One region of the Rahnella sp. R3(2024) genome, then DNA from elsewhere that is predicted to be linked to it. Evidence: predicted binding sites of a transcription regulator. Region 1 holds the regulator's gene; the other holds the start of a gene.

Evidence for each region. Region 1 encodes PurR, which represses purine synthesis genes. Its sites were predicted from a motif close to CANGCAAACGTTTGCNTG; they were not measured.
Region 2: the regulator PurR is predicted to act here: its motif matches at 2,229-2,246, upstream of purL (phosphoribosylformylglycinamidine synthase).

Annotation. Positions count from the first base shown of each region.
Region 1 covers NZ_JBHGBU010000001.1:3,959,882-3,964,316, forward strand. The annotation lists gene punR (DNA-binding transcriptional activator PunR) at 1-845, shown strand, start outside; gene purR (HTH-type transcriptional repressor PurR) at 1,043-2,068, opposite strand; gene ABSH60_RS18060 (YnhF family membrane protein) at 2,402-2,491, shown strand; gene ABSH60_RS18065 (NlpC/P60 family protein) at 2,656-3,570, opposite strand; gene ABSH60_RS18070 (Grx4 family monothiol glutaredoxin) at 4,030-4,377, shown strand.
Region 2 covers NZ_JBHGBU010000001.1:3,198,046-3,202,480, reverse strand. The annotation lists gene purL (phosphoribosylformylglycinamidine synthase) at 1-2,132, opposite strand, end outside; gene mltF (membrane-bound lytic murein transglycosylase MltF) at 2,411-3,871, shown strand; gene tadA (tRNA adenosine(34) deaminase TadA) at 3,883-4,401, opposite strand.

The sequences.
Region 1 (4,435 bases):
CAGCAGCGCAGGATCTTCACCGTGTGCCTTCTGCCATCAGCTATACCGTTCGTCAGCTGGAGAACTGGCTGGCTGTTCCTTTGTTTGAACGGCGTCACCGTGACGTGGTGCTGACGCCTGCCGGAAAAGTTTTCGTTGATGAAGCACGGATTCTGACAAAAAAAATGATAGCTACGCGTCGGCAGTGCCAGCAGGTCGCAAACGGCTGGCGTGGCGAGCTGCGGGTGGCGGTAGACCGAATTGTGAAACCCGCCAGAACGCGGCGGCTGGTGCTCGATTTCTACCGTCATTTCCCCGATACGGAACTTATCATTCATTCCGAAGTATTTAACGGCGTCTGGGATGCGCTGGTCGATGGCCGCGCAGACGTGGCAATTGGCGCGACGCGGGCGGTGCCGGTGGGCGGGCGTTTCAGTTTTCGCGATATGGGTTTTATGGATTGGCACTGTGTCGTCAGCCCTCAGCATCCGCTTGCGCATCTCTCCGGCAGGCTGAACGATGACCAACTGCGGCCTTATCCGGCGCTGTGTCTGGAGGATACTTCGCGCACCTTACCCAAGCGTGATACCTGGACGCTGGATAATCAGCGGCGCCTGGTCGTGCCTGACTGGACTTGCGCGCTGGAGTGTCTGAGCGAAGGTTTATGCGTAGGGATGATGCCGGTTCATCGCGTGAGTCATCAGATTGAACAGCAGAAATTACAGGTTCTGGCGCTGGAGAATACGTTCCCTGACAGCCCGTGTTGCCTGACGTGGGATCAGAGTAACTCCTCTCCTTCGCTGGCCTGGCTGCTGGAATATATGGGCGATACAGAAACGATGAATCAGGAATGGTTACGGGATTAGAAAATAAACATCCACCTCTCCGGGAGGCGGATGTTTACTGGTGTGATAAATGTTTGGTCAGAACGTAACTCTTATCCCCGCATTGGCCTGATGGGAGTTAATACCCTCATCGTCTCTGTTTAAACGCTGCTGATACCGGAAGCCAGTATTGATCGGGACGAGAAAAAACGCCTGCACAGGCAGGCGTCAGATTTTTGTTAACGGCGATAATCGCGGAAAGGGCCGTCGGCTACTGACCGGCGCTCGACCAGTTTGGGATGGACCTCAATGGTCTGTGATTCTTCGCGTTTGCTGATAATTCTGTCCAGCAGCATGGTAAACGCCATTTCGCCCAGACGCTCTTTCGGCTGATGCACAGTGGTTAATGCCGGAGAGAAGTAACGCGCATTTCGCACATTGTCATATCCGATCACCGAAATATCCTGCGGTACGCGTAAACCGAGCTCATCTGCCGCACAGATAGCCCCCATCGCCATCACATCACCGCCACAGAAAACAGCAGTAGGGCGCTGTTTCTGCATCAGGATTTTGTGCATCGCCTGATACCCCGATTCCGGTTCGAAATCACCCTGAACTACCCACTCTTCGCGCAGAGGAATGTTGGCTTCGTTCAGCGCCTTGACGAAACCCTGGAACCGACCGCCACCGGTATTACGCGCCAGTTGCCCTGGGATCACGCCAATATCACGATGCCCGCGTTCAATCAGATAACGACCGGCCATATAACCGCCTTCGAAGGCGTTATCGATAATGCTGTCAGTGAAGTTTTTGCGCGCCTCGCCCCAGTCCATGACGACCATCGGAATGGAGCGGTATTCTTCCAGCATATTCAGCAGTTCATCCGGATATTCCGCGCACATTACCAGCAAGCCGTCGACGCGTTTTTGCGCCAGCATTTGCAGATAGGCCTGTTGTTTCTCCAGATTATTATGCGAGTTACACAAAATCAGCGTGTAGCCTTTGGAGAAACAGCTGTTTTCAACGGCTTCAATGACTTCGGCAAAGTAGGGCGCTTCACTTGAGGTCGCCAGCAGGCCAATGGTTTTGGTGTTATTGACCTTCAGGCTGCGCGCAACGGCGCTTGGCGAGTAGTGAAGCTCTTTGATAGCCAGCAGAACCGCGGTTTTGGTGTCTTCGGCGACGAAACGTGTTTTATTGATGACGTGCGACACGGTTGTGGTGGAAACGCCAGCGCGCTTAGCGACATCTTTAATCGTTGCCATGTAAACAATGACTCCTGAACTCACGTGTTTCAGCACGTTAGCATTATGTTAATCGTTTGCTTGCGTGGATTTCACTGCGAGCTTTTAAAAAGGCAGTGAAATCGTTGGGTGGATTCGTCAGAGTGAGGCGCAAAACGCTCTCGGGTGAAATCGACCGGCACACAGGCGTGGTAACCGACAATTTTCTCTTATAATGCAGCAAAGTGGAAGTGTTATTGTGGAATATCGCGCATGAATCAACGCGGGATTTTAGCGATGAAGTATGAGAAAATGCGTTGGCACACATTTTATGTGGCTTAATGAAACGCCACAATTGATCCGTAAGGGGGTTTTATGGACAGTAATCTGAAATTGTCGTTGATTACCACCGTTTGCGCGTTGCTTATGATTATCGCTTTCAGCTTCACCGCAGTGATGAACTAAAAGCTCTGTCATCGGGCAACAAAAAGGGCGAACCCTATACAGGGATCGCCCTTTTTCAATTTTGCACATTGACCCTTTTTCGCCGACATTCTTCCCTGCACAAACGCTTCGTTAAATGCTATTCAGTGATGATTAGCGGAACTTCAAATTTAACGAACTGCTTATTATCGGATCGTTTTCGGGGTCATTACCCGACGTGCACCTACATAATGATCTTGCCAGTAATCGTCGCCCAGTGAGGTAATTTTGATGTCTTCACCGGTACGCGGAGACTGAATAAACTTGCCGTTACCGACGTATACCCCGACATGGTCCGCGGCACCGCGGTTATTAATTCTAAAGAAGACCAGATCGCCGGACTCCAGTTCACCGCGTTTCACCGGTGCGGCATCGCGCAGGTGGTACATCTCGTTGGCGGTGCGTGGCATTTTGATACGAATCAGATCTTTATACGCGTAATACACTAAACCACTGCAATCGAAACCGGTATTGGGTGAGGTACCACCCCAGCGATAAGGTTTGCCGACCTGGTGCATCAGCTTGGTCATCGCCGTTTGCTGAGCATGCTGATAACGTTTCTTGTGGGTCGCGCTTAACGTAATGGGCTTGCTGTCTTCTTCGGCTAATTTCTTGCCTTTTCGGTGTCGGCCATACGCTTCTTTCTTGCTGGTCTTTGCGGTGGTGTTTTTCGCCAAAGCCCGGGTTTTACTTTTCTTATCTGCTTTGGTTTCAGCTCTGGTGGTTTTGAGTGTTTTTTCTTTCTTACTCTCGGCCTTACTTTCAGCCCGCGTCGTTTTCACTGTTTTGACAGAAGAGGCCTTTCGCGTCACCAGTTCGGTGCTTTTGACTCTCTTACTGGCATTTTTTTCCTGACTCTGTTGTTCTTTCACCGGTGCCACTTTGGTTTTTTTAGTGGTTTTCGCTGCAACCGTTTTTCGCTTTCGACGTTCCTCAGGGGCAACCTGATTAACATGACTCTTTCGCTGATCGGCAGAAACACGACTCTGCGGTGACGCATGAGCAATATTCAGAAACAGCTGGGTAAAGAGCAGCACAAAAAGCGTGAACAGTAAGCGCATAGCTTCGTTACCATAGGTGGTTAGGTTAAACATCAGAGATGTCAGAGTATTGCCTAAAAGAACCAGACAAAACAGCACGAATTGCATCGATTCTAGATCATATTGTGAGAAAAAGTTAATAGCTTTTAAAACGTCGAAATAAACGCCATTTTTAGTGAATAAAATGACCGTTTTTCAGTAGGTTAATATTTGTGTTAAACCATGGCGAAATGCAAATCCCTGGTTAATGTCATCGCCAAAAATGTTATTCTCGATGAATCTTTATTTTAGTGAGCCCGCACGCAGGCACTTAAAATAGTGAAATAAAATGTCAGTATTGCGAAAGACCCTGCAAAAAATGGCGTTTTTATCTGATAGCTGCCATCGTTACAATAGAGGGCAATGTGATTCAGCACTTTTTTGTGCTGCGCGTGAAGAGTAATGACCGTGACAGCCTGTACCGGCTTGAGGAAGCAAGAAATGACCACTCCAACAATTGAAAAAATTCAGAAGCAAGTTTCTGAAAACCCGATTCTGCTGTACATGAAAGGCTCGCCAAAACTGCCAAGCTGCGGTTTTTCTGCACAAGCAGTTCAGGCATTGTCTGCCTGTGGTGAACGTTTTGCTTACGTCGATATCCTGCAGAACCCGGATATCCGCGCAGAGATGCCAAAATTTGCTAACTGGCCTACCTTCCCGCAGCTGTGGGTTGATGGTGAACTGGTCGGCGGTTGTGACATCGTGATTGAAATGTATCAGCGTGGCGAACTGCAACAGCTGATCAAAGAAACCGCTGAGAAATACAAATCTTCTGAATCTGAAGAGTAATCAGCAGCGGGAATTGGCGGCCTTCAGGGCAGCTGATGACAATAAAAAGAGCGACATT
Region 2 (4,435 bases), 760 kb from region 1:
CCCGAGGCGGCGAAGTCCAGTAAGGCGATTGGCGCACGTTCGCCCAGTGACATCGCTTCACCGTGGTAGCTGTCGAGGCTGGCGGTCGTGACCGCGCAGTCAGCAACCGGGATTTGCCACGGCCCCACCATCTGGTCGCGCGCCACCATACCGGTGACGGTACGGTCGCCGATGGTGATCAGGAAGGTTTTCTCGGCAACCGCCGGCAGATGCAGAACGCGGTTTACCGCTTCAGCAATCTGAATATTTTCCGCATTCAGGTCGTCGCCGTTGGCTTTCAGCGTGGTGACGTCGCGGGTCATTTTCGGCGTTTTACCCAGCAGAACGTCGAGCGGCATATCAATCGGCTGGTTGTCGAAATGGCTATCTTCCAGAGTCAGATGCATTTCTTCAGTGGCTTCACCGATCACCGCGTAAGGTGCGCGCTCACGTTTACAGATGGCATCAAACTGCGCCAGCTGTGCTGGTGCGACGGCCATGACATAACGTTCCTGAGATTCGTTACACCAGACTTCCAGCGGGCTCATGCCCGGTTCGTCGTTGAGGATGTCGCGCAGCTGGAAACGACCGCCACGGTTACCATCGCTCACCAGTTCCGGCATGGCGTTGGACAAACCACCGGCACCGACGTCATGGATAAACAGAATCGGGTTGTCTTCGCCGAGCTGCCAGCAGCGGTCGATCACTTCCTGGCAACGACGTTCCATTTCCGGGTTATCGCGCTGTACGGAAGCAAAATCCAGATCCGCATCCGACTGACCTGAGGCCATCGAAGAAGCCGCACCGCCGCCCAAACCGATATTCATCGCCGGGCCGCCGAGCACAATCAGTTTCGCGCCAACGGTGATTTCACCTTTCTGCACGTGATCGGCACGGATGTTGCCGATACCCCCGGCCAGCATGATCGGCTTGTGGTAACCGCGCAGTTCAGGGCCGTTGTGGCTGTTGACGTTTTCTTCATAAGTACGGAAGTAGCCCAGCAGTGCCGGACGACCGAATTCGTTGTTGAACGCAGCGCCGCCCAGCGGGCCGTCGGTCATGATATCCAGCGCGGTCACGATACGATCCGGCTTACCGAAATCTTCTTCCCACGGCTGTTCAAAGCCCGGAATACGCAGGTTGGAAACGGAGAAACCGACCAGACCGGCTTTCGGTTTTGCACCGCGACCGGTTGCGCCTTCGTCACGGATTTCACCGCCGGAGCCGGTTGCCGCACCCGGCCAGGGAGAGATCGCCGTCGGGTGGTTATGCGTTTCGACCTTCATCAGAATGTGCGCCTGCTCCTGATGGAAATCGTACAGACCGTCTTTCGCATCGGCGTAAAAACGGCCGACCTGTGAACCTTCCATCACGGCGGCGTTGTCTTTATACGCGGACAGCACGTGATCGGGCGTCTGTTCGAAGGTGTTCTTGATCATCTTGAACAAGGATTTCGGCTGCGTTTCGCCGTCAATAATCCAGTCAGCGTTGAAGATTTTATGACGGCAGTGTTCGGAGTTAGCCTGCGCGAACATATACAGCTCGATGTCAGTCGGGTTGCGCCCCAACGACGTGAAGGCTTCCATCAGGTAATCAATTTCGTCCTGCGCCAGCGCCAGACCCAGTTTGATGTTGGCCGTTTCCAGCGCGCTGCGGCCTTCGCCGAGAATATCAACGTGCTGCACCGGCGCAGGCTGATGCTGTGCAAACAGCGCACTGGCGTCTTCCAGATTGCCGAAGAGCGTTTCCATCATCCGGTCATGCAATAAAGCGCCCAGCTGTGCCCACTGCGCTTCGCTCAGCTGCGGAGCCTGCACGTAGAAGGCCAGACCGCGCTCCAGACGCAGAACCTGCGACAAACCGCAGTTGTGTGCAATGTCAGTGGCTTTGGAAGACCAGGGAGAAATGGTGCCAGGGCGTGGCGTGACCAGCAGTAAACGACCGGTTGGAGCGTGTTCAGCGAGAGAAGGACCGTATTTCAGGAGGCGTTGTAACTTGGTTTGTTCGTCCGAACTCAGCGGCGCGCTGACATCGGCAAAGTGTACATATTCGGCGTAGATATCGCTGACCGGAAGGCGGGCATCCTGACAGCGGGACAACAATTTGTTAATGCGAAAAGCCGACAAAGCGGGCGAACCACGCAGTATTTCCATAATCACAGATCTCTCGTCTTCGAAGACACTGACCACAGTGCTTCATTGGGCGCAACAGGGGGAAAACGCGGCCTATTATAAAGAAAGCCTTCGCCTGACGAAACCGTTTGCGCAGTGAATATTGATATTCATTTATAGGCAGGCATTTCGTGCGGGTATTATGAATAAAGTTGCAGACTGTCGTTTTGTTGAGCAAAATGCGTCAGCACTGGGGATATAACCATACAAACTGCACAGCATATCGTAAAAAAACAAGAGCGCCGCAGCGAGATAACTATTTGAAGCGACTAAAATTTAATTATTTCCTCATGGGAATTGCCGCCCTGTTGCTGGCGCTGGCCTTATGGCCTGCCGTGCCGTGGCATCGGGGTGAAGGTGACCAGCTGGATCAAATAAAATCCCGTGGAGAATTGCGCGTCAGCACGCTCAATTCTCCACTGACTTTTATGGACTCACCGGAAGGTAATCTCGGCTTCGATTACGAACTGGCAAAACGCTTCGCAGATTATCTGGGGGTGAAGCTCGTCGTCTCTCAGCACACCACCGTCGACGCGATGTTCAACGAACTCGATCACGATAAAGCCGACATGCTGGCGTCCGGTCTGGTCTACAACAATGAACGGCTGAAAAACTACCGCGCCGGGCCGGAATACTATTCCATCTCCCAGCAACTGGTTTACCGGCAGGGCTCCGCCCGGCCAAAAAGTTTTGCCGACATTAAAGGCACTCTGGTGGTTTCCGCCGGAACCGCGCACATCCCGACACTGGAAGCCGCAGGCAAAAAATTCCCCAACCTGACGTGGAGCACCACTGACAAGATGTCGCCACGCGACCTTCTGCAGCAGGTGGAAAATGGCAAACTGGATTACACGCTGGGCGATTCAGTGACCATCGCGCTGATGCAGCGTGTCTATCCACGCCTTGCCGTCGCGTTTGACGTTACCGAAGATGAACCCGTCACCTGGTATTACCGCAAGCAGCCCGACGACGACAGCCTCTCCGCCGCTATGCTCGACTTTTTCAGCCAGATTGCCGACGACGGCACTCTGCAAAAGCTCGAGGAGAAATACCTCGGCCACGTCGGCGATTTCGATTACGTCGATACACGCACTTTCCTGAACGCCATCGACAAAACGCTGCCTGACTTGCAGCCATTGTTCGAAAAATACGCGCAGGATATCGACTGGCGCTTACTCGCCGCCATCGCGTATCAGGAATCACACTGGGATCCGCAGGCCAAATCACCCACCGGCGTGCGCGGTGTGATGATGCTAACCCGTGCCACCGCCTCGGGGCTGGACGTGGATGACCGGACCGACGCCGAGCAAAGTATCCGTGGCGGCGCGCTCTATCTGTCGCGACTGATGGAGAAAATGCCGGACAGCATTCCGCAGGACGAGAAAATCTGGTTTGCCCTTGCGGCCTATAACATGGGTTACGGCCACATGCTGGATGCCCGCAAACTGACGGCGCAGCAGAAAGGCAACCCCGACAGCTGGGCGGATGTGAAGCAGCGTCTGCCTATGCTTAATCAGAAACGCTACGCGGGCCGCACCACCTACGGGTATGCGCGCGGGACGCAGGCTTATAATTACGTGGAAAATATCCGCCGCTATCAGCTCAGCCTGGTGGGATATCTGACGGAAAAAGAGAAACAGCTGGCACAGCAGGCGGCATTGCAGGCCCAGTTAGGCCAGGGCTATCCGGCGGTGGAAGCGAAGGAAGCGCTGGCAGAGTAAGGCAGGCGGGGTTATTCGGGTTCTGCGCCTTGTTCAGCAGCGCGTTGCGCCAGTCTGAGGGCTTTTTTCTGACTGCGGCGATAACGGAAAAAAGCGCTCAGCTGTTCCGAACACGCCTGCGCCAGAACGCCGGAGGTAATCTCTATCTGATGATTCATGCCCGGATGGCGCAGCACGTCGAGCAGTGATCCGGCGGCACCGGTTTTAGCATCTGCCGCGCCATACACCACACGGCGGATCCGGCTGTGAATCATCGCGCCGGCACACATCACGCAAGGCTCAAGAGTGACATACAGCGTGGCATCAATCAGGCGATAGTTTTGCACCGCGCAGCCGCCCTGGCGCAGCGCCATAATTTCGGCATGTGCAGTCGGATCGTGATGCCCGATGGAACGGTTCCAGCCTTCGCCAATGACCCGGTTATCCAAAACCAATACAGCGCCCACCGGCACTTCGCCTTCATCCTGCGCTTTCAGAGCCAGAGTCATGGCATATTGCATCCATTCTTCGTCACCCTTTGTCTCGTTCATCACTGTCTCTGTCACTTCAACCTCAGCCAATATT